DNA from 4 places in the Oceanobacillus sp. FSL K6-0127 genome. Region 3 is predicted to be linked to each of the others. Evidence: riboswitches for the same ligand, from Rfam matches in the RefSeq annotation. Region 3 holds a riboswitch; each other region holds the start of a gene.
What was found. Region 3 has a riboswitch for S-adenosylmethionine ahead of MHH64_RS11660 (bifunctional homocysteine S-methyltransferase/methylenetetrahydrofolate reductase). Riboswitches for the same ligand answer to the same signal wherever they lie in the genome.

Region 1 (3,124 bases), 1.3 Mb from region 3:
ATTGTAAAAAACCCCTTCTGGAGGTGCTGCACTAAGATCAACCGTACCATTATCAAGCAACCAATCTTCATAAGGTAAATTAAGCTCTTTTAATCGATTAATTAAATGCTCTGTCCACTCATTATTTTCATGGATAACGTATATTTTACTCATTTATAATTCTCCCCTAACTTAGATATTCGTTAATGTATTACGTAATTCTTCAACCTTAGGCATTACTTGCTTTGCAAAGCGTTCCAATTCTTCAAGCTGTGGAGAGCATTGTAATAATAGTTGATCTACTCCGGCTGCTTCATAAGCTAAAATTCGCTTTGCAATTTGTTCCGGTGTGCCAACAAGATTCGGACGCAATCCCCGGTTTGATACTGAGTAATCTTGCAATTTAAGCTGTTGCTCAAGCTCTGATTTCGTTGTAAAATCTTTCATACCTGCATAGCCTGCTGCATCTTTAACTGTCGTAATACGGTGTAATTCTTCCTGTGCCTCTTCCTCCGTATCTCTGCAAATAACATAGGCAGCCATACTAAATGATTGCAATGCTTCTTTTTCAGCCTTCTTTCTACGTCTCTTCATATCTTCAATTTTATTCCTAACTTCTTCCACCGTTCCGCCATGCATCACATATGCGTCACAATAAGCTGTAATAACTTGCTTTCCTTTTTCACTCTCACCACCAGCATATAAAATTGGATTTGGCCGTTGAACTGGCTTTGGTGATAAATTTGTATTTTTAATGTTATAAAACTTTCCATCATAAGAAAATGTCTCTTCCGTCCATAATCCTTTTAAAACTTCTAAAAATTCACTTGTACGATCATAGCGATCATTATGCTCTGTAAATTCTCCACCATACTGTTTGGCCTCTTCCTCCCACCAACCAGAGACAACATTTAAAGTGAATCGACCATTGCTAATTTGGTCAATATTTGCGGCCATTTTAGCAGTTACCGCCGGGTTATGGAATACCGGTCGGACAGCGGTCATAATTTCCATTTTCTCGGTAACAGCTGCCAGTGCTGCGGCAGTTGTCCATGCTTCAATAGAATCGGCTTCAATCCCTTTAATATCATTCAAATATAATTCAGCTATTAACGTTGTATCATAACCCCACGTTTCAGCGTGTTGAATGACTTTCTTTGCGTAATCAAATGTTGGTGGCATATTTTCATCCTCTACATTCCTTAGCCATCCACCAAAAATCGGTAACCAAAACCCATATTTCATTGTTCCATCTCCTCCTAACTTCTGTTCAACAAAAAACCTCTATTCTAGGATAAGAATAGAGGTTTTACATATTATGTATGTATGCTCTTCTTATCTTCCAAGCAGTCTGCTTGATGGAATTAGCACAGTATTCTTAAATGAACCTGTTGCCGAGGATTCTTTGGGCCATGTCCCTCCACCTCTCGTGATAAGATAAATCAAATAATGAAGTTGTTGGTTGAATAATAATATAAAACTTAAGAAATGTCAATCAATTAATTCTTATAATTCTTAGTTGACTTATATGATTTGATATATTAGAATATATCCAACAATTGAAAATTCTTATCAAGAGAAGCTGAGGGAACTGGCCCTATGACGCTTCAGCAACCACTAATTATTTTAGAAAGGTGCTACTTCCAGCAAGATTTTTTCTTGAGAGATAAGAGCTGATAAATGATGTAGTGTACCCTCTTTTCTCTTTTTAGAAGAAAAGGGGGTTTTTTACTCGTATTAAATATTTAGTACCTGTCAACTAAATTTAAACTGTGAACTAACTGCTTTGGTATGAGCAATTCCGCTAAATATACACAATGATCTAGCACTAGCGGTGGAAACAAACAGTGACTTCTGCCGGGGGACGGAGCCATAGTGAGACTTCAAAAACGACAGTTCAAAAAGGTTCACGGGTCACCCGAATAAAGCGTAGTGTGTTTCCGTAGCGAGTATACGTACCAATCCATCATTACAGATTAGTGCAGTTTCTCAAAAGTCTAATATTAACCAGTGTTTCGTAGAGTACAAATAAAAAGCTAAAGGAGAATGTTTACATGAGCGAGATTGTAATTCTATCCGGAAGTCCTTCTGAGTTTTCAAGATCTGAGCAGGTGCTTAAATATTTAGGTACTTTATTAGAAGGTGAGCAATTCTCAGTAACGCATATTTCTGTAAAAGATGTACCATATGAAGATTTATTTCAAGGAAATTTCAATAGTACTGCTGTTAAAGAAATTGCAGTCAAAATCCAACATGCCAAAGGACTAATCGTCGGATCACCAGTATATAAAGGAGCATATTCCGGTGTGCTAAAAGCTTTGATTGATATATTGCCACAGGATATTTTGAAACATAAGCCAGTACTACCGCTTATGACAGGTGGAAGTCCCTCCCATTTACTTGCTGTCGAATATACGTTAAAGCCAGTTCTTGCTACATTAAAAGCACATAATTTAAAAGGTCTTTACCTATTGGATAGACAGATTGATAAGCAAAATCCCCTTCCAATTATTGATGAAGATATTTTACAACGAACAAAAAAACAACTCTTTTACTTTGTTCAGCTTATAAATAATCCAGTTGCTAGAGAAGTTGTTACGTACTAAAGATGCTATTCAATAATAAAAAGGGAGAAATAATATGACAAAAAAGCGTATTTTTTTAAATGCTTTCGATATGAATACTCCGGGACATCAATCACCTGGACTATGGACACATCCAGATGATCAGTCGCATCGATACAAAGATAGTGCCTATTGGACTGAGCTTGCAAAAACATTAGAAAATGGAAGATTCGATGCAGTCTTTATTGCAGATGTATTAGGGACCTATGATGTATATGGTGAATCCCGTGATGCAGCAGTAAGAAATGGTGTGCAATCACCAGTTAATGATCCATTTCTAATTGTTCCATACATGGCAGCAGTGACAAAGCATCTGGGTTTTGGAATTACTGCTTCTGTGACACATGAGCATCCATACACATTTGCTCGTAAAATCAGTACGTTAGATCATTTAACAAATGGACGTATTGGCTGGAACATCGTTACCTCTTATTTAAAAAGCGCAGCTGTTAATATGGGATTAGAAGATCAGATTAATCATGATGAACGCTATAATATTGCGGAGGAATATTTGGAAGTTT
Region 2 (3,124 bases), 530 kb from region 3:
TCTAAAGTTATCCCTTTTTTCACATTCCAAGACCTCTACTAATCTTGCATCTAATAGAGAGGTTAATCGATTTTCGATACCTTTCGAAAACCATTTTGTAATTCCTTTATGCGTAATTAACCCCTGAAACACATTACCACTGTATACTGGAAACTTCGTAATCCCTTGCTTATTAACGACTTCTAGTACATTCGATAATGGCTCGGTTTCTTGAAAGCATACGACCTTACGAATAAAAAGCGGGTCTACTTTTCTAGGCTTTAAAAGTTCAATTTCAATTGCTTCTATCCGTTCTACAACGGAATCATGTGGCTCTGCAATAGTATACATGAGATCCGTCTTGTTATGTACAATAGCATTTCGTAACTCAGCAAATTCAAGCAGGTCATCTTGAAACTGTTTTATCAACGCATTTGATTTACCCAGGACTTTAACAGCTCTTGAAAACCCCATTTCTTTCTTAATAAGCAAAGCTTTTAAGCCCTTTTCGATTCGATTGAACGCCGTCAAAAAACGATCTGAGTTTCGATGCACGACAGTTTCATTTTGTTTTAGTATCGGATTGTTAACACGATTCACTTTCCGCCCTCCTTATTCTTTTTCTCTCTTCTACATACCAGTGATTTCGTACACTCAAATATTACGACTGGTTAATGCTGAAAATAAACTTTCTCATTATCATAAAATCGGTGTATCTTATCCATAGACTCTAAGTATATTAGTCTTGTTAAAGTCGCCATAAATGGGCTAACAAAGTGACTAAATTTTAGGCTGCCATAAATTTTTTCACACACTTCGGCTGCTGTCAAAGTCTCTGCTTTCACAATGCTTTCAACCTCATTTAACCGACGCTCATGTCCTTGAATCAATGTTTGTACACGTTCACTCAAGCGATGGATATTCTCACCATGCCCTGGTAAGGCTAATGCTGTCGGATAATGCTGCATCCGCTCAACGGATGCAAAATAATCGTTTAATGGATTGAATTCCTCCCCTGTCCACAAACCGATTACAGGAGAAATCTTATTTAAAATATGGTCGCCAATTAGCATTAGCTTCCTGTCTTTTTGATAAAAGCAATAGTGATCCGGAGCATGACCCGGTGTCCAAACAACCTCAAAACACTGATTCCCTAACAGGATGGTATCAGTTTCATCAAAGAATCCATCTGGTTCAAATTCATAGATAAAGGAATCATTACCTATTCTGCCAGGCAAATTCGGCCCACCATGCATATGAAGCAAATCAGCAAGATTTTCTTTAATTCTCTTCTTATCACGATGTTTCAGCATTTCCTTATACCCGAGTTTCGATGTGTAAACGGGAACTCCCTTTTTCTCCTGAAACCATCTCGCTAGACCAATATGGTCCTGATGTGTATGTGTTAAAACAACCTTTTTCACTTCAACACCAGTATCAAATAGCGCTTCCCAAGTCGCAATTGCTTCCTCTGAATAAATCCCTGTATCAATAACGGTATAGCCATTCTCTCCTTTGACAAGATAGCTATTTACCTCTTGCATTCCTCCTGGAAAACGAACGACTAGCTTTTCTATACCCTCACTTACATTAACTAACAAAATATCATCCCCATTGTACAAAGCTCCTTCTATACTATTAATTTTAGCGTTGATCAGTTAGATTGCAAGAATCTCTAACTTTTGCAATTTTTTTCACGCTACATGTAATATTCTTAATTTTAATGGTTGACATTCAGAATCGTATGGAGTATTCTAATTATTAATTTCATACAAAAAACTTTCTTATCCAGAGAGGTGGAGGGACTGGCCCTATGATACCTCGGCAACAGACTTTTTAAGTACTGTGCCAATTCCAGAAGCAATGATTGCTTGAAGATAAGAAGAGATATTAGACGATACGGTGCCTAACCTCTTCTTATTTTTAAGAAGAGGTTTTTTCTTTTCTTTAAAGAAGTTTTAAAAAACTACTGGAGGGGATTAAATGGCAACGGTTCAAGCAGGAACAGAATTACAACAGGCAATTGCGTTACTGAAAAAGAAAAATTGGGTAGACCTCACGCACGCATTCGGGCCAAACTCACCACATTTCGCAGCATTTGACGATGCCGAATTCAAAACACTTTTCACACATGATGATGGCTTTTTCGCACAACGATTTACCTTTCCTGGACAATACGGCACACACATTGATGCACCAATTCATTTTGTACAGGATCAACGTTATCTTGAAGAGCTTGAATTAAAGGAACTTGTTTTACCGCTTGTGGTGATCGATAAGTCAAAGGAAGCTTTAGAAAATAATGACTTCACCTTATCGAAAGAAGATATTCTAGCATTTGAAGCAATAAATGGTGAGATTGAAGCAAGTACATTTGTAGCGTTACGAACCGACTGGAGTAAACGTTGGCCAGATAAAACTGCTTTTGAAAATAAGGACGAAGCTGGTAATAGTCACTTGCCTGGATGGGGAATTGACGCATTGCGATTTTTATTTGAAGAAAGAAACGTAAATGCTGTCGGTCATGAAACATTTGATACAGATTCCTCCATCGATGTCCGAAAGAATGGCTCACTCATTGGCGAGTATTATGTGCTGGAGCAAGATACATACCAAATCGAGCTTCTAACCAATTTAGATAAAGTACCAACAAAAGGTGCTTATATCTTTAATATCGTTGCCAAACCAGAAAAAGCAACTGGATTCCCAGTAAGATCTTTTGCAATATTACCTTAATAAAAATATGGAGGGATTTTCATGACGAAAACATTAATTAAAGCACCATTTAAAGCAGATCACGTAGGAAGTTTATTACGACCGGAAAGGGTTCATAAAGCGAGAAAGGATTTTAAAGAAGGAGCTATTCCGGCAAGTGAGCTTCGTACGATTGAGACAGAGGAAATTAAGCGAGTGGTTGATAAACAAATTGAAGTTGGCCTTCAGGCTGTAACCGATGGGGAGTTTCGCAGAAGATTTTGGCATACAGATTTCTTAGAGCATTTTATTGGTATTGAAGGCTATGTACCAGATCATGGATTTAAATTTGTGGACGTGGAAACGGAAAAATACGACGTGCGCAATGTTGGAAAAATAGCATTTAACCCAGACCATCCATTCATCAAAGATTTTATTGAGTTTAAAGAAA
Region 3 (3,124 bases):
CCGGATTTAATGCAATATGCCCTTTTGCCAATTGAATTCCAGCAGTTGCACCGTAGCATGCCTGCTTCATTTCAACAGTACGTGCATGGGGATTTAACCCAAGTAAATTATGTACATAGACCCCTGCAGACTTCGAGTTATCAATACCTGATTCGGTACCAAAAATAACAAAATCGATTTTCTCTTTATCTGCCTCGTTTAAAATCCCAAGTGCAGCGTTCGCAGCCAATGTAACCGGGTCTTGTGTAATAGGCGGAATCGCCATTTTTTCCTGTCCAATTCCAACGGTGAACTTTTCCGGCTCTATGTCTCTTGCAACAGCTAATTTGTTCATATCTACATATAAATGCGGTGTATAAAAACCTATCTTATCAATCCCTATATTCAATGCCCTGCTCCTTTACAACTACCAAAATTTTATACTGTACTGCTTCGTGAAATAGTGCACAACTATTATTTTTTAAATTAAACAACAGTTAAATGATAATATAATGTATTACGAAAAACAACTCATTTGAAGTTAGATGGAAAGGTTTTCTAAACTACCGGATTAGCTAATTTGTCTGTATGATTGATTATCTATCAGCGCTCACGATGACTCATAATTTCAATCTCTTGTAGGGCCTGTGTTGCTAATTGATCAGCCTCACGGTTCATTTTCCGGGACACATCTTTATAAGTTGGGGCAATTCCAAGCTGTTCTAACTTTTGTTCAATCCGATTAATCCATGCTGCTAGCTCCTTTTCATAGCATGGCCATTCCCCATCCAACTGATGAATGACAACCTTTGAATCTCCAACAAATGTTACTGGTAAGTGGTGCACACCTAATAGCTCTAATTCAGTTAATCCTAAATGAAGCGCCGCATATTCTGCTTCATTATTATTTATAAGGCCTTCCACTAAAGCATTTTTTCTTATCCGATAGGCCTTTTCATTTTGCTCATAGTAAATGACACAGCCAAGACCTGCTTTATCTGTCTTCAAGTCAAATCCACCATCAAAATAGACAGTTATATCATGCGGTTCCGTTTTAATTTCTTCCATGTATTTCTTTAATTGCTTATAGGTCCAGCTTCTATCATTGCTATCAATAAATGTTAATTGCTTGATTCTTCCAGTTTTCTCCATGTCTTCAGCAATGATGACGGCTTGTCCAGCTTGCATCATATCTGAGCTAAGCATCGTCTCTAATCCCTTTTTTGTACGATATGTTAATTCCATTCTCACTTGCATAGATAAACCCTCCTTTTTACTTGGATATAAAACAAAATAAATGACATGAAATTTGAATAAAACACATTTAATGAATGAACCTTTCATTCATATTATTTTATATTGTATCCTAAAAATGCACATATCTTAGCAACACCACAAATTTGTTTTAATAATAACAAAAATGTATTTAATAAAACAATTGACAAAACTATAAAATTTATGCAAAATGGATTTAACAACTGAATATTCGTTATTTTCTTATCCAGAGAGGTGGAGGGATTTGGCCCTACGATACCTCGGCAACAGGCTTTTTTAAGTACTGTGCTAATTCCAACAAGCATTAATGCTTGGTAGATAAGAAGAGTAAAGTGAATAATACATACATGACCTCTTCTTTTCGGAAGGGGTCTTTTTATGTTTTCCCACCTTTTCTTATCACCACGAATACAATTTTCCACTAATGACAGCTTCAAAGGAGTGAATTAAAAGGTAGTGAAGAAAATGAAATGAGGTAATTGCTACTTTTAACGATAAAGGAGGACAGAAAAATGAGTTTATTAAGTGCTCTTGAAGAAAGGATCCTTATTGGTGACGGTGCAATGGGAACGTTGCTGTATTCATACGGCGTTGACCGTTGCTTTGAAGAATTGAATTTAACACATGAGGAACAAATTACCCGTATTCATCGATCATATATTGAGGCGGGATCCGATTTAATCCAAACCAATACGTACGGAGCAAATTACATTAAGCTTGCTCGTTATGGCTTAGAAGATCAAGTTAAAAAAATCAATACCAAAGCAGTGGAACTTGCTAGAAAGGCTGCTAAAAAAGACACTTTTGTTCTCGGAACTATCGGAGGGATACATGGCGCACAAGCATTAAATGATACAAAAGAAGAAATCAAACGAAGCTTTCGAGAACAGCTATATTGCTTACTGTTAGAAGGTGTAGATGGCCTTATTTTAGAAACCTATTACAATCTTGATGAGCTATTAACCGTATTAGAAATTGCCCGAGAAGAAACAACAATACCGATTATCACAAATGTCTCCATGCACGTACCAGGTATTCTTGAAAATGGTATCCAGCTAAAGGATGCTTTACAACGGCTAGAAGATACGGGTAGTAATATTGTTGGCGTCAACTGTCACTTAGGTCCATTTCATATGCTGCAATCATTAAAAGATGTTCCATTGTCAGATAAGACATTCTTAGCGGCTTACCCAAACGCTAGTCTGCCAGCTTATCACGAGGGCAAGCTCGTTTACGAAAATAAACCTGACTATTTCACTCGATGCGCCGAAGATTTTCGCAATGAAGGTGTTCGCTTGCTTGGCGGTTGCTGCGGAACAACCCCTGAGCATATCAAAGGATTAGCGCAAGGAGTTCGTAATTTAAAGCCATTAACGGAAAAGAAGATTATTAGAAAGCCTTCCCCTATTGAAGTAACACGTAATCAGACGACTAAAGAGACCCCTTTAGTCGATATCGTAAAGAAAAGACATTCCATCATCGTTGAGCTAGATGCTCCGAAGCATCTGCAAACAGACGCATATATGGAAGGCGTGAAGGCATTAAAGAAGGCTGGTGTCGATGCAATTACATTAGCTGACAACTCGTTAGCATCACCAAGAATTAGCAATATTGCGATCGCCGAAAAAATAAAACAAGAGGTTGGGCTAAGACCTCTCGTTCACTTAACTTGCCGCGATCGTAATTTAATCGGGCTGCAATCCCATTTAATGGGACTCGACACGTTAGGGATTCATGAAATTTTGGCAATTACGGGAGACCCAACGAAAATCGGCGACTTCCCAGGTGCCACTTCTGTTTTTGATGTAACATCGTTCGATCTAATTAAACTAATCAAGCAATTTAATAAAGGGCTTTCCTTTTCTGGTAA
Region 4 (3,124 bases), 2.1 Mb from region 3:
CTTCGGCAAAAATAAATTTTATTTCTTTATTTACCAATTGTTCAATAACTGCAGCTGGAAGTTCTTTATCCTTAACCCATAATGCATCAACAGGAGATGAAATTACAGATAATTCATTAGCTGGATCATCTTCTACAGAAATGATTTCAAAACCAAGTTTTTCTAAGGATTTCGTTTCGCTTTGATCAATCCCGATGCTAGCAATAACTTTTTTGCGAATACCTTCCTGACGATTAAATGGAGAGGAAAGCAAGCTTTTAATTACAGCGTCATTCGATTGTTGTGCAGCTTGATTAACTCCAGTTGCTTGATCAATTGCTTGCTCTAAGTCTGCCAGAATATCTTCTACAGCTTCTAGTCCAATCGACAAGCGGACAAGCTCTTCAGTTACACCGCTTTTCTTCAAATCTTCAGCATTTAGCTGCTGATGTGTCGTTGAAGCAGGATGGATGATTAAGGATTTAGCGTCTCCAACATTTGCTACATGTGACCATAGCTTCACATTGTCGATTAGCTTTCTACCTGCATCGCGTCCCCCTTTGATACCGAATGTAATAATCGATCCATAGCCGCTCTTGAAATATTTCTTAGCAAGCCCATGTGATGGATGTTCCTTTAAACCAGGGAAGCTGACCCATTCTACTGCTTCATGTTTTTGTAAATAGGCAGCAACTTTTTCTGCGTTCTGTGCGTGTCTTTCAATTCGTAAATGTAGCGTTTCTAGTCCTTGTAAAAATAAAAATGCACTTTGGGGGCTTAAGCATGCCCCGATATCACGTAATAATTGAACACGAAGTTTTGTAATAAATGCTGTTGGACCAAGATCTTTATATTTTAAGCCGTGATATGTTTCGTCAGGCTCGGTGAAGCCAGGGAATCGATCGTTATTCCAGTCAAATCTTCCACCATCAACAACGACCCCGCCAATTGTCGTTCCGTGACCGCCGATCCATTTTGTTGCGGAATGAATAACAATATCTGCGCCCCAAGTGAGCGGTTTTGCGATATAAGGGGCAAAAGTATTATCAATAATTAATGGAATATCATGAGCATGTGCAATATCAGCAACAGCTTCTACATCAAATACGTAAAGACTTGGATTTGTGATGATTTCACCAAATATAGCTTTTGTTTTATCGGTAATCGCAGCTTCAAATTCCTCCGGTTTTGTACCATCAACAAATTTTACTGTAATCCCATAGCGTGGAAGGGTCGCTGCAAAGAGATTGTACGTACCGCCATATAGGTTGCTGTCCGCAATAATTTCATCCCCAGCTTCCGCGATATTCAAAATTGCTAGCGTAATAGCAGCCATTCCGGATGATGTTGCAACAGCACCAACCCCATCCTCCAGCTGAGCAACACGCTGTTCAAATGCATCAACCGTTGGATTCATAATACGAGAATATATATTACCTGATTCTGCTAAACCAAATAAGTTTTGTGCATGTTCTGTATCACGGAAAACATAAGAAGTTGTTTGATAGATTGGAACAGCACGCGCACCTGAAGTTGGGTCCGGCTGTTGACCACCATGAAGTAATACCGTTTCTGGCTGAAATTGTGACATAATAAAATTCCTCCTTGAAATGTTATGTTTTTCACTAGAAAACTATAAACTTTAATACCGTGGATCACTTGGCTACCGAAACAGCCACGTCCAGCTCCAGCGCTAAAGCTGTAGCGAGACTTCCCTCGCCTCCGTACGATAAAGAAGACTTGCCGACTGGCTAAGACATGTGGCCTAGTCGCACTTATACCCTTGTGGTGAAAGTCAACATTGACTCTAGGTAAAAGGATGGCCGACTAAACCAGGCTACGCCTAACATCGGCATACCCCTAAAGGGGCGTGTTTCCTTTATCTCCTGTGGCTCAGTCCGTACGTCGCTAACCGGGCGCTTACGCTTTTGTGTTTGAAGAGGGAAAATGAAAAAGCCCTCTTCCTAAGAAGAGGGCGTATGTACGAACCGTTCCTCCTCTCATCTTCCAGGTTTTTACCCTGTAGGATTTAGCACCGTTACAAGCAGGTTAATGCTTTAAGGTTGCCGGGCTTCATAGGGCCTATTCCCTCCGCCGCTCTTGATAAGAGATGTTGCATTATTTAAGTTAGTGTGAGTATACAATGAATTCTATTATCTGTCAATGATGTTTTCTGAAAAGTTTAAATTAGGTTGAATGTAATTGCATGTTGCAGGATTTACCTAAAGCCAGAGATTCATTTTAATGTGTTCTCAAACGACGCTGCGAATTTTTATAAATAGACGCCATATATATAAATAAAGCAGTCCAAATAAAAGCAAACGTAACTAGATGTGCTTGTGAGAAGGGCTCTTTATAGAAAAACACACCAATTACAAGCATCATGGTAGGTGTGATATATTGCAGGAAACCTACCATGGCTAGAGGAATCTGCTTTGCACCACTGGAAAATAACAATAGTGGAACAGCGGTAGCAATACCCGCTCCAATTAAAAATAGGTTCGTAACTGTTATAAATGGTGTAAAAGTAAATGAACCGCTTGGAATAATCCATAAGTAAATAAGTGCGACTGGTGTAATAAGCAATGTTTCAATTGTCAGCCCGGAGATTGCGCTGACATTCACTGTTTTTTTCAGTAACCCGTATAATGCAAATGTGGTTGCTAGCAGCAGTGAAATCCATGGAAATACACCGTAACTGAATGTTAAGTAAAGCACACCAATTGCTGCTAAAATAAAGGAAAGTAATTGACCTTTCGTTACAGGTTCTTTCAAAATGATAATTCCTAGTAAAATACTAATAAGCGGGTTGATATAGTATCCAAGACTTGCTTGCAGGATATGTCCTTGAACAACTGCCCAAATAAATAGAAACCAGTTTAATGTAATCACAATCGCGGCAGCTGTGATCCCAAGTAATTGCTTTTTCTTTTTCATAATTTGTCGGCATTCCTGTATGAAGTTATTCCATTTACCAAGAAAAATGACAAGAAGCAGCATAAATACTGCTGACCATGCTATTCGATGTGCTAGAATTTCCCCAGCTGGAACATAATCAATTTGTTTCCAGTACATTGTAATAATCCCCCATAAGAGGTAGGCACTGAATGTATAGATGATGCCGGTTTTCGTATGCCGATTATCC

Region 1: it holds a riboswitch for S-adenosylmethionine, as region 3 does, so the genes downstream of both, MHH64_RS17930 (LLM class flavin-dependent oxidoreductase) here and MHH64_RS11660 (bifunctional homocysteine S-methyltransferase/methylenetetrahydrofolate reductase) in region 3, are expected to answer to the same signal.
Region 2: it holds a riboswitch for S-adenosylmethionine, as region 3 does, so the genes downstream of both, MHH64_RS09220 (cyclase family protein) here and MHH64_RS11660 (bifunctional homocysteine S-methyltransferase/methylenetetrahydrofolate reductase) in region 3, are expected to answer to the same signal.
Region 4: it holds a riboswitch for S-adenosylmethionine, as region 3 does, so the genes downstream of both, MHH64_RS00015 (O-acetylhomoserine aminocarboxypropyltransferase/cysteine synthase family protein) here and MHH64_RS11660 (bifunctional homocysteine S-methyltransferase/methylenetetrahydrofolate reductase) in region 3, are expected to answer to the same signal.

Annotation. Positions count from the first base shown of each region.
Region 1 is NZ_CP150287.1:3,633,684-3,636,807, forward strand. It holds gene MHH64_RS17925 (alpha-L-glutamate ligase) at 1-153, opposite strand, end outside; gene MHH64_RS17930 (LLM class flavin-dependent oxidoreductase) at 172-1,224, opposite strand; SAM riboswitch class I at 1,312-1,418, opposite strand; SAM riboswitch class I at 1,546-1,652, shown strand; gene ssuE (NADPH-dependent FMN reductase) at 2,034-2,585, shown strand; gene MHH64_RS17940 (LLM class flavin-dependent oxidoreductase) at 2,620-3,124, shown strand, end outside.
Region 2 is NZ_CP150287.1:1,819,590-1,822,713, reverse strand. It holds gene MHH64_RS09230 (CBS domain-containing protein) at 1-579, opposite strand, end outside; gene MHH64_RS09225 (MBL fold metallo-hydrolase) at 651-1,580, opposite strand; SAM riboswitch class I at 1,761-1,863, shown strand; gene MHH64_RS09220 (cyclase family protein) at 1,963-2,715, shown strand; gene MHH64_RS09215 (5-methyltetrahydropteroyltriglutamate--homocysteine S-methyltransferase) at 2,737-3,124, shown strand, end outside.
Region 3 is NZ_CP150287.1:2,345,672-2,348,795, reverse strand. It holds gene MHH64_RS11670 (hydroxymethylglutaryl-CoA synthase) at 1-388, opposite strand, end outside; gene MHH64_RS11665 (reverse transcriptase-like protein) at 583-1,236, opposite strand; SAM riboswitch class I at 1,474-1,579, shown strand; gene MHH64_RS11660 (bifunctional homocysteine S-methyltransferase/methylenetetrahydrofolate reductase) at 1,767-3,124, shown strand, end outside.
Region 4 is NZ_CP150287.1:1,728-4,851, reverse strand. It holds gene MHH64_RS00015 (O-acetylhomoserine aminocarboxypropyltransferase/cysteine synthase family protein) at 1-1,570, opposite strand, end outside; SAM riboswitch class I at 1,977-2,089, opposite strand; gene rarD (EamA family transporter RarD) at 2,221-3,124, opposite strand, start outside.